Regions from separate parts of the Orrella daihaiensis genome, predicted to be linked through region 2. Evidence: predicted binding sites of a transcription regulator. Region 2 holds the regulator's gene; the other holds the start of a gene.
The links. The regulator sigma-54, encoded in region 2, starts transcription at its own class of promoters, with help from an activator protein. The targets are predictions, from matches to a motif close to TGGCANGNAANCTGCTTT.
Positions count from the first base shown of each region.

Region 1: the regulator sigma-54 is predicted to act here: its motif matches at 2,495-2,512, upstream of DHf2319_RS07615 (P-II family nitrogen regulator).

Region 1 covers NZ_CP063982.1:1,655,033-1,660,828, reverse strand. Annotated here, with positions in the region: gene ptsP (phosphoenolpyruvate--protein phosphotransferase) at 1-727, shown strand, start outside; gene DHf2319_RS07620 (ammonium transporter) at 857-2,101, opposite strand; gene DHf2319_RS07615 (P-II family nitrogen regulator) at 2,119-2,457, opposite strand; gene DHf2319_RS07610 (accessory factor UbiK family protein) at 2,760-3,017, shown strand; gene rpmI (50S ribosomal protein L35) at 3,206-3,403, shown strand; gene rplT (50S ribosomal protein L20) at 3,416-3,775, shown strand; gene pheS (phenylalanine--tRNA ligase subunit alpha) at 3,900-4,922, shown strand; gene pheT (phenylalanine--tRNA ligase subunit beta) at 4,973-5,796, shown strand, end outside.
Region 2 covers NZ_CP063982.1:223,765-229,560, forward strand. Annotated here, with positions in the region: gene DHf2319_RS01025 (DEAD/DEAH box helicase) at 1-774, shown strand, start outside; gene DHf2319_RS01030 (peptide chain release factor 3) at 845-2,455, shown strand; gene DHf2319_RS01035 (hypothetical protein) at 2,489-3,118, shown strand; gene rpoN (RNA polymerase factor sigma-54) at 3,125-4,537, opposite strand; gene DHf2319_RS01045 (hypothetical protein) at 4,575-5,123, shown strand; gene leuA (2-isopropylmalate synthase) at 5,542-5,796, shown strand, end outside.

The DNA.
Region 1 (5,796 bases), 1.4 Mb from region 2:
AATGGGTAACCGCCCCGTGACCATTCGAACATTGGACATTGGTGCAGACAAATCGCTCGACGGTGAAGCAACGGTTGCCACTAACCCTGCTTTGGGCCAGAGAGCGATTCGCTACTGTCTTGCCCGTCCCGAGCTGTTTGCGGCTCAATTGCGCGCAATACTGCGAGCTTCGGCGTTTGGTTCGGTGAGGGTGTTAATACCAATGATCACCAGCCTCGCAGAGGTGAGGGCAACGTATGAAATGATCGAGTCAGTCAAACGATCATTGAGTGCGCAAGGTATCGCTTTCGACCCCACCGTACCGATCGGCGCGATGGTTGAAGTGCCCGCAATGGCGATCGCGATTGAACCGTTTGCTGATGCTTTCGATTTCTTGTCGATCGGAACAAACGATTTGATTCAATACACGCTGGGTATCGATAGAGCTGATTCCGAGGTGTCACCACTCTACGATCCGCTACATCCAGCCGTTTTACGCTTAATCGCCGGTACGATTAACGCCGGTGAGCGGTTTCGCAAGCCAGTCTCTGTTTGCGGAGAAATGGCGGGCGATGCAAATCTGACACGCCTATTGTTGGGTATGGGTTTGCAGCAGTTTTCTATGCATCCTAGGCAATTGCTAGATGTCAAGCAGCAGATTCTTCGAGCCCACTCTAATGCGCTGCGCACAAAAGTCGCTGCCGCATTAAACCGTGCGCAGTCAATTCATCCAGATGACCTGAATTAGGGTGATTCGATCATCCTAACTGCATGGACACCTTGCATTAATGATGAAGACATAAATAACGAGAGGCGGTGAAGCCGCCTCTCGTTAAGTCCAGCAGTAGCCACGGTATTTCAGTGGCCGCGTTTGGTGTTACTTCATGGTGAACTCGGGGTAGGCTTCCATGCCGCACTCTGCAATGTCTACGCCCTGATACTCCTCTTCTTCGCTCACACGGATACCCATGATGGCCTTGATGATTCCCCAAACGATCAAACTAGCGACAAAGACCCATACAAAGATTGTCAATGCACCGATGATCTGAGCGGTAAAGGTTGCATCAGCGTTGGTGATTGGCACTGCGAGCAAACCCCAGATACCAACCACGCCATGCACCGATATCGCTCCGACAGGATCGTCTATTTTCATTTTGTCGAGGGCGATGATCGAGAAAACAACCAATACGCCGCCGACCGCGCCAATCAGGGTTGCCGCAAGCGGTGATGGTGTGTCTGGCCCGGCAGTGATGGCAACCAGCCCAGCCAGAGCACCGTTCAGAATCATGGTGAGGTCAGCCTTGCCGAACATGATCTTGGCCACAATCAGGGCAGCGATCACGCCGCCAGCTGCCGCTGCGTTGGTGTTCATGAAGACCACCGCCACACTATTGGCCGACTCTACTGAGGCCGTTGCCAATACCGAGCCACCGTTAAAGCCAAACCAACCGAGCCACAACACGAATGTTCCAAGCGTGGCAAGCGGGAGATTGGCGCCAGGGATAGCGCGCACCTCGCCTTTGTCACCATATTTGCCTTTACGGGCGCCAAGCAAGATAACGCCCGCCAAGGCAGCAGCAGCACCAGCCATGTGAACGATGCCAGACCCTGCAAAGTCCAGAAAACCCAGATCACCAAGGCTGTACATGCCAAATACGGATTGGCCACCCCAGGTCCAGGAACCTTCCATCGGGTAAATAAAGCCAGTCATCACCACGGCAAACAGTGCAAATGCCCAGAGCTTCATGCGTTCAGCAACGGCGCCAGATACGATGGACATGGCAGTTGCCACAAACACCACCTGGAAGAAAAAGTCCGCTGACGGTGCATAGGTCGCTTCATCAGATACACCATCACCTGTAATGCCAGCTAGAAGGAATCCGCCGTCATACATAATGCTGTAGCCGACCACCATGTACATGGTGCAGGCAATCGCATAGAGCAGAATATTTTTGGTGAGTATTTCAGTGGTGTTCTTGGCTCGGACCAACCCAGCCTCGAGCATGGAAAAGCCTGCAGCCATCCACATCACCAAAGCCCCGCAGACCAAGAAATAGAACGTGTCTAGAGCGTACTGAAGCTGAAAAAACTGTGCTGGCACGTCAATAATTTCGGTATTCATCGTGATTTTCCTTTTGGTTACAGGGCATCAGGACCAGATTCGCCAGTACGAATCCGAATGACTTCTTCGAGTGGCGCCACAAAAATCTTGCCGTCACCGATCTTGCCGGTCTTGGCGGATTCTTGGATGGTCTCCAGTACACGCTCAACGATGTCGTCATTCACTGCAGCTTCAATACGAAGCTTGGGCAGAAAATCAACGGCGTATTCAGCGCCACGATAGAGCTCGGTGTGACCCTTTTGTCGGCCAAATCCTTTGACTTCCGTTACAGTCAGGCCCTGTACGCCGAGTGCCGACAGAGCGATCCGGACTTCGTCAAGCTTGAATGGCTTGATAATCGCAATCACTAGTTTCATGGGTTTTCCTTTTAGTCAGGGAACAGGTACACACCACAAAGCAAATGCCGTGCCAGCTTTAAAACAAAAGAATTTGCCTGAGTTTGGTGCAAGGCCTTGCACCTAGCTGACTTGAAGCACTGATCTGGTGCAAAAGTGGGTTGCGCTGCAACATTGACGAGCAGACCCGAGTGGATTGGTCACAGAGTCTGTAGGCACAAATTCGAATGGGTGCGGGCCAACAGGGACGGGATGGTCTTATTGGTTATGTGGCGATACACTCAACTTAGTTAGTTTTTTAGTCATGACAAGGAGTGCCAGACATGCAACCAAATCCCTGGCTAGATGCCTTCCAAAAGAATGTTTCTGACCTGATTAGCCGTAGCCCAGCTGCCGATGTAGAACGGAATGTAAGGGCGTTCATGAGTCAGGCCTTCAGTAAGCTCGATTTGGTGACTCGAGAGGAGTTTGACATTCAGTCTGATCTGCTGAGGCAGGCTGTCGCCAAGGTTGAGGGTCTAGAGCGACAAATACAGGCCTTAGAGCAAAGAATCACGGCACTTGAAAACGCTAAGGGCTGAGTTCTTTAATGGTGCCCTCTGGCGGTGACTGGTAAAACAAAGTTTGATTTTTTGCTATATAATCAAAGGCTTTCCTGAATTTGCTGGCACTTTGTGTGGGCTAGACAGGATAAGAAGTGTGGCCGGGTCAAAAAGTACTTGCCAACGGCGGCAAGGCACCTAGGCGACATGTCATAACTGGAAACATCATGCCGAAGATGAAAACCAAGAAAGGCGCTGCCAAGCGTTTTTCTGTGCGGGGCAGCGGCTCCATCAAGCGCGGTCAGGCTTTTAAGCGTCACATCCTGACCAAAAAAACGACCAAGAACAAGCGCCACCTCCGTGGCTCTACTGCTGTTCACGCGTCTGACGTCGCATCCGTGCGCGCCATGATGCCGTTTGCCTGATAGGAGAGAGAGATGCCTCGAGTTAAACGCGGTGTAACCGCACGTGCCCGTCACAAAAAAGTCATTGCCGCCGCCAAAGGTTATCGTGGGCGCCGCGGTAATGTGTTTCGTGTTGCCAAACAGGCTGTCATGCGTGCTGGTCAGTACGCCTACCGTGACCGTCGTAACAAAAAGCGTACTTTCCGTGCTTTGTGGATCACGCGTATCAACGCTGCGACGCGTGAGCATGGCGTTACCTACAGCACCTTTATCGCTGGTCTGAAAAAAGCAGCGATTGAGCTCGATCGCAAGGTGTTGGCAGACATGGCAGTCAACGACAAGGCCGGTTTTGCGGCTATTGTCAATCAGGCCAAGTCTGCGCTAGCGTCGTAAGACGAGGTTTCAGAGTTACTTCTGAAACCTAGGTGTTTTGACCTTGCGAACGGAGCCTTCATGGCTCCGTTCGTTTTTGTGGAAATAGCGCGCGAGCGCTGCCCAGTAATAAGCGATTACTGTCATGTCCGACACACTACAACAACTCGTTTCCCAGGCAAGTGCAGCTTTTGAAGCTGCGGCAGATGCAGCTAGCCTCGAAAATGCCAAAGCCAAATATCTCGGCAAGCAGGGCGCGCTGACTGAGCTGATGAAGGGTTTGTCCAAACTTGATGTCGAGCAAAAGAAAGCTGAAGGTGCGCGCATCAACGCCGCTAAACAGTCAATAGAAGCTTTACTTAACGCTAGGCGTCAGGCGTTGGCTGACGCTGCTTTGGCCAAAGAGTTGGCTCAGCAGACTGTTGATGTCACATTACCCGGACGAGGCGTGGGTGCTGCAGCCGTGCACCCCGTTATTCGTACTTGGCAAAGAGTCGAGGCGATATTTGGATCGATTGGGTTTGATGTTGCTGACGGGCCTGAAATTGAGAATGACTGGACTAACTTCACAGCGTTAAACAACCCTTTGAATCACCCGGCGCGTTCCATGCAGGATACGTTCTATGTCGATATGAAGGACGACGATGGCTTGCCCTTGCTTTTACGTACGCACACCAGTCCTATGCAGGTTCGCTACGCTCGAATGCACAAGCCGCCCATCAAGGTGATTGCACCGGGTCGAACATACCGTGTTGACAGCGATGCAACTCATTCGCCGATGTTTCATCAGGTAGAGGGCTTGTGGATTGACGAGAACATCTCGTTTGCGGATCTTAAAGGCGTCTATACAGACTTCATGCGCTGTTTTTTTGAAACGGACGATTTAAAGATTCGTTTCAGGCCATCTTTTTTTCCATTTACCGAGCCTTCAGCCGAAATCGACATGATGTTTACCAGCGGCCCCAACAAAGGTCGTTGGCTCGAAATCTCGGGCGCCGGTCAAGTCCATCCTGACGTGGTGCGCAACTTTGGGCTAGATCCTGATCGCTATATCGGTTTTGCATTTGGTTCGGGTCTCGAAAGACTGACCATGCTTCGGTATGGCGTGCATGATTTAAGACAGTTTTTTGAGGGTGACCTGCGATTTTTGGCACAGTTTGCGGAATAAGCCTCTGACTTGATCGTCCCGACATTACATCGAATTTACCGAGTTCAATTATGCAATTTCCTGAATCCTGGCTAAGAGCTTTTGTTGATCCACCTGTGTCAACCGACGAGCTAGCTGAACAGCTCACCATGGCAGGTCTCGAGGTAGAAGAGGTTGAGCCAGCGGCACCAGCTTTTTCTGGTGTAGTGATTGCTCGTATCGAATCGGTGCAACCCCATCCAAACGCTGACAAGCTTAAAGTTTGTCAGGTGAGTACAGGCAGCGAGACGCTCCAAATTGTGTGCGGGGCGCCCAATGCTGCTGCTGGCATGCTGGCACCCTTAGCCAAAGTTGGAGCCGTATTGCCGGGTGGCTTTAAGATCGGTTCCGCGAAAATGCGCGGGATTGAGTCAGCTGGGATGCTGTGCTCTGCCAAAGAACTTGGGTTGTCACAAGACCATAGTGGGCTGATGGCGTTGCCCGAGTCCTTGCCTACTGGTTCGGATTTGCGGCAGATCCTCTCACTCGACGAGTCGATCCTCACACTTAAACTCACGCCCAACCGTGCAGATTGTTTGTCGATTTTTGGTGTGGCCCGTGAGGTGGCTGCGCTTAATAATTGCACATTACATGATTCAACTGTGCCGAGTGTGCCAGTAACCATTGATGATCGTCTGACTGTCACTGTACTGGCGCCGGATCTTTGTGGCCGATTTGCAGGGCGTGTCGTGCGTGATGTGAATGCACACGCCCAAACCCCCGATTGGATGGTTCGAAGGCTTGAGAGAGCAGGGCAAAGAAGCGTCAGCGCACTGGTTGATATTTCCAATTATCTGATGCTCGAGAGAGGTCGGCCGACGCATGTATTCGATCTCGACAAAATGACTGCGTCTGA
Region 2 (5,796 bases):
TCCAACCGTCAAAACTTATTGTTTTCCGCAACGTTTTCGGATGACATACGCCAGTTGGCACGCGGTGTTTTACGTAACCCTGTTGAAGTTTCGGTCAATCCACCCAACACCACTGCCCAGCGTGTCGAACAAACGGTTCATCTCGTACCGCAGTCCGATAAACGAGATGTGCTGAGCCACATCATTCGTGAAAGCGGTTGGCATCAGGTGCTGGTGTTTACGCGAACCAAGCACGGAGCCAATCGCCTGGCTGAACGGTTGGTCAAAGACGGGCTACAAGCAGCTGCCATTCATGGCAATAAAAGCCAGGCGGCACGTACACGGGCGCTAGAGGGATTTAAGACTGGCAAGGTCAGTGTCTTGGTGGCTACCGATATCGCCGCACGAGGTTTGGACATTGATCAGTTGCCCCAGGTGGTGAACTTTGAGTTGCCCAATGTGCCAGAGGATTATGTTCACCGTATCGGACGCACGGGTCGGGCGGGTGCGGCTGGTTGCGCCCTATCGCTAGTCGATCAAGACGAAGTCAAATATCTCAAAGCCATTGAGCGACTGACCAAACAGACAATTGAACAAAAGCCTGCACCAACGGGTTGGGTTCGTCGTGCAGAGCCAGAATTACCCCGCCCACCTAGGCCCGTCTCGAACCGGCCTCGCAACGCTCAGTCCGACAGGTCGCGCGCGCGCTCGGCAAGTCAAACACCTGGTGCCAGTGCTGGGCGGGGCCGCAGACGAGCAGCAAACTCACCGGCGCGCGCCAGTGTGAGCCGTTAAACTACCACGCTTTAGCGGGCGGCAAACAGGGTTTGCCGCTTTTGCTGACGCTGATTTTTGATCGCTACCGATGTCAATCCATTCCACTAAACAAGAAGTCGCCAGGCGACGCACATTTGCCATCATCTCTCACCCAGACGCTGGTAAGACAACGCTTACTGAAAAAATCCTGTTGTTTGCCGGCGCGATTCAGATTGCAGGAAGCGTGAAGGCGCGTAAAGCATCACGTCATGCCGCATCGGACTGGATGGAAATCGAAAAGCAGCGTGGTATTTCGGTTGCGTCATCGGTGATGCAAATGGAGTATCAGGATTGTGTCATTAACTTGTTGGATACACCTGGTCACCAAGATTTTTCTGAAGACACCTATCGCGTCTTGACCGCCGTTGATGCAGCTTTAATGGTGATTGATGCGGCCAACGGTGTTGAGCCGCAAACGATTCGCTTGCTAGAGGTATGCCGCGCACGCAATACACCAATCATCACTTTTATCAACAAGCTTGACCGGGAGGTCAAACCACCGCTTGATTTGATTCAAGAGGTTGAGTCACATTTGCGTATGGATGTGGTGCCGTTTTCTTGGCCGATTGGAATGGGTAAGCAATTCGCAGGTGTATTTGATGTGCAGCTTGATCGCATGCGATTGTTTCAATCGGGACGCGACCGTCGTCCCGAGCAGGAAGACCAGACGATTGAGGGGCTGAATAATCCAGAGTTAGAACAAAAGTTTGGCCAGGCTTTTTTGCAGGCTCGCGAGGAAATTGAGCTTTTGCAGGCGGCCTCGCCGGCTTTTGATCATGAGGCGTTCTTGGCAGGTCGCCAGACGCCAGTATTTTTTGGGTCTGCGATCAATAATTTCGGGGTTCAAGAAGTGCTCGAGGCTTTGGTCAAGTATGCGCCAGCGCCAGGGCCGCGACAGGCGTTAGAGCGCACAGTCAACCCCGATGAGGGTAAATTCACTGGCGTCGTGTTCAAAGTGCAAGCCAATATGGATCCGGCCCATCGTGATCGGGTTGCGTTTGTGCGGGTCAGTTCTGGTCAATTTAACCGAGGCATGCGCCTGAAAGTCAGCCGCAATCAGAAGGAGATCCGCCCAAACAATGTGGTGTCATTTCTGTCGCAGCGGCGCGAGTTGGTCGAAGAGGCGTTCGCGGGTGATGTGATTGGAATTCCCAACCATGGGATATTGCATCTCGGAGACGTGTTGACCGAAGGCGAGGTCCTTCACTTTACGGGCCTGCCATTTTTTGCGCCTGAATTATTTCAGGCCGTGGAGGTTAAAGATCCATTACGCACCAAACAGTTACGTACTGGTTTGACCCAACTAGGCGAGGAAGGTGCAATCCAGGTCTTTCGGCCAGTTGCCGCAGGTGCTACCTTGTTACTTGGCGCGGTTGGCCAGTTGCAGTTTGAGGTCGTTATCCATCGCTTAAAGACCGAATATGGTGTAGAAGCCCGGTTAATGCCGGCGCGCTTTACCTTGGCGCGTTGGGTCACTGCTGATGACCCTAAGGTATTGGCCAAGTTTTTAGATGCCAACGCGGCCCAGATTGCCTATGATGTCGTAGAGGCGCCGGCTTACCTCGCGGGATCACCGGCCCAGTTACGGGTAGTTCAGGACCGCTATCCCGATGTACAGTTTCACACGATGCGAGAGCACGGTGGCAAGGTGTTTCAGTAGTTTGGGCCTACACAGGGATTTTCTTTAAAACTTATGTCTTGGCGTGTGTTGTTTGTCTTGGTGGTGTTGATGCTCGGCGCTTCGGCCGCTGCAGGCATTGGTGTTGGCAACTGGCTCGTTGATCAGGCCCCAACCATTTCGGCCGATGCACGCACCAATACAACCCGACCGCCGGAGATTGTGCGTGATGCCGCTGGCAGGCCTTTGGCTGCCATCCCGCCGCAACCGTTGCTAGACGGGTCACTTGGTCAGCCAATGGAAAAAATCCAGCCTATGTGGGAAGTGCAGGCGGTGTCTCTATTTGAGAGCAATCTTGACCCGATGGTGGTGCTTGGTCGTGGCGACCAGTCTTACACAGTGTCTGACATGCTATCTGGGGCTGGTGCTGGTTTGGGACAAGGCGAGGCAGACGTGGCAATGGTCGATTTAACGGCTGCGGCCGCGCCAGCGCCGTCTGCGCAAGAGCCTGTGCAAGTAGCCCAGGCGCCGGCGGTCACGCGTTCCTGGGATGAGCAACTCGCCGATGCTATCGACGCTTGTGACAACGTAGGATTTTTTTCTCGGCCAGGCTGCATCGAACGTGCCAGAAAAAAGTTTTGTGATCCCAACCGTGCCTGGGGACGCCATCCGTTGTGTCCATCTACCAATAATTTGGTCAACTAAGACTACTTAGCGACGGGCAAGTGCCTGCGATTTCCTCAGAGAGGCGCTGGGAATCCGCATCAGTTCACGGTACTTAGCCACCGTTCTGCGGGCGACCTGAATCCCTTCTTTATCAAGCAAGGTTGCAAGTTGGCCATCAGACAGGGGTTTATTGGCGTCCTCCTGCTCTATCAGATGGCGAATCTTGGTCTGTACGGCCATCGAAGAGGTGGTCTCACCATTACCACTGCTCAGCCCCGTGGCAAAAAATCGCTTTAATTCAACGGTCCCAAAAGGAGTGAGCATGTACTTCTGGTTAGTCGCACGTGAAATCGTCGACTCATGTAACCCGAGTTCCGCGGCTACCTCGCGAAGAGTTAACGGCTTCAGCGCACCCCAACCCGCATCAAAAAAGGCTTGTTGATGTGTCACGATAAAATCCGACACTCGCAGAATCGTCTCAAATCGTTGATTGATATTACGGATCAACCAGCGTGCCTCCTGCAGCTGTCCTTGCAAAGCAGAGTGCTCACCCGAGCGTGCTGAGCCGAGCGCTTCTGCATAGACCGCGTTGATGTTCAGCTTGGGAAGCGCAGATTCATTCAGTACAGGGCGATAGCCGCTAGCGGTTTTGCGCACAATGACGTCTGGGATGGCGTAATCAGCAGCGGGTTTGGACCATGGGCTACCCGGGCGCGGATTTAAGCGAAGGATGCATGCGTGAGCTTGCTGAAGCGTTGGTGTATCGCAACCAAGGAGCTCTTGTAGTTTGGTTAGGTTGCCACTTGCCAAGGTAGCGAGGTGGTCTTTACAAATTAAACGGGCGATCCTCAGAATGCTCTCATCACGTAAGCCGGGTAGACAGTCGTAGTCCGGTTGCTCGAGCTGCAAGCACAGACACTCAGACAAATCGCGAGCGCCTACACCGCTCGGTTCAAACGACTGTAAGAGTCGTAGTGCTGCATGTAACTCGTCTAACTCAACACCGGTGGCCGGATCTAGCATCTCTAAGATAGTCGCTAGAGACGACTCCAGAAATCCGTCATCGTTTAGGTCATCGATCAATAGACTCACCAGCGCGCAATCACGTGCGCTTACTCGGGTGGTGCCAAGCTGGCTCAGTAGATGTTCGCGTAATGTCAGGCTTGCCCCGGTTTCGGGTCTCTCAGCATAGTCATCGTCACGGCTGCGCCGGGTGCTGCTGTAGAGCTCAGCTTGCTTGTCAGGCTCCGGTGCGGATTCAACCTCCTGCACCACAGCTAGCACTTCGGCAGTATCCTCACCAGCCTGAGCCTCGAGCATCGGGTTCTCGTCAAGCGCCCGCTCAATTTCAGCCTGTAAGTCAAGGCTAGATAGCTGCAGCAGCCTGATCGACTGTTGCAAGGCAGGCGTCAACGTAAGATGTTGACCTAAACGGATGTCTAAAGATTGCCTAACCATGCTTACAATGTCGCCTATGCGTACGGATGAATCTACCTTGACCACTAAAACTGATATCGGGCAGCTAAGCTCGTTGCTTCGTCGCCTTTGCCTACCACGCTGGATCTGGCGCAGCGTTGTGCTAGTGCTGGCAGCCTTGGCCTGGCTCTGGGTTGCCAAGCAGATTCTGATCGGAGGATCACTGGTCAGTTACGAGGGGCTACAGTCCTTAGGGACACAGGTCGTCACTTTTCTGACTCGAATCAACCCATATTTATGGTGGGCAGTCACCATCATACTCACATTGATTGTACTGTCGCTGGCTCGTAGCTGGCTAAAGTCTAGTGTCAAGGCCGGTCGAGAGGTGTCTGTCTCGGTGGCCGATGTGCAAAAGCTCGCTCAAGGCATGAGTCCTGAGGGTGTAGATGTTTTACTGTGGGTATGGGACAAGGAAGCGGGTCCAGTCACCATTGGTGACTTGATCGCTGCTCGTGAACAACTCAGGCGTGGCCGCGTACGCAAACTGGCAACTGCCAGAGCCCAGCATCAGGTTCTCCTGTCGGCACGCGACGGTCAGACGCCAGGCAGTGCATCGCCTGACGCTTGACCCACGAGTACTGATAGCACAGAGACGGTGACTGATTTGTGGTGAATTAGCTGCAAGTTTGCTCGATCCGAAGGTGTTTTGTTATTCGGATGGATGTCCTTTAGTCGCTAACCCCTTGCCAAATATCGTATTTTGTGTTTATCTACGACTTATGAACTCAATTACCAACCGTTTTGATGCAGCCAAGGGAACGCTCGTTCCCGGTCGTTTTGCGTCATTTGAAGGTTGCGTCTCTGGTGCCGGCTCATCGGCCCTACTTCCCCTACTACTACCGATCGGTTGCCGGGCCTAGTGCCCCGTGGCAGTCCGGCAGCCCTTGGCCACATTTGCGACAGACGGTGAATCGTCTGGTCGTCTATCCAGTTAATTTCGAACAAAAGAGATGATTGCCTGCAAAGCAGGTCAAAAGAGGTACAAAATGCTTGCAAACCCAGCCACCAAGTACATTCCTTTCAAGCCATTTGAGCGCGACTTTTCTGAGCGCACATGGCCAAGCAAACGAATAACCCACCCCCCAATCTGGATGAGCACCGATTTGCGCGATGGCAATCAGTCGCTTATTGAGCCCATGAGCGTTGAGCGCAAGTTGGAGTTTTTTGACATGCTGATTCGCATCGGTCTTAAAGAGATCGAGGTCGGGTTTCCGTCAGCCTCTCAAACAGACTTTGATTTT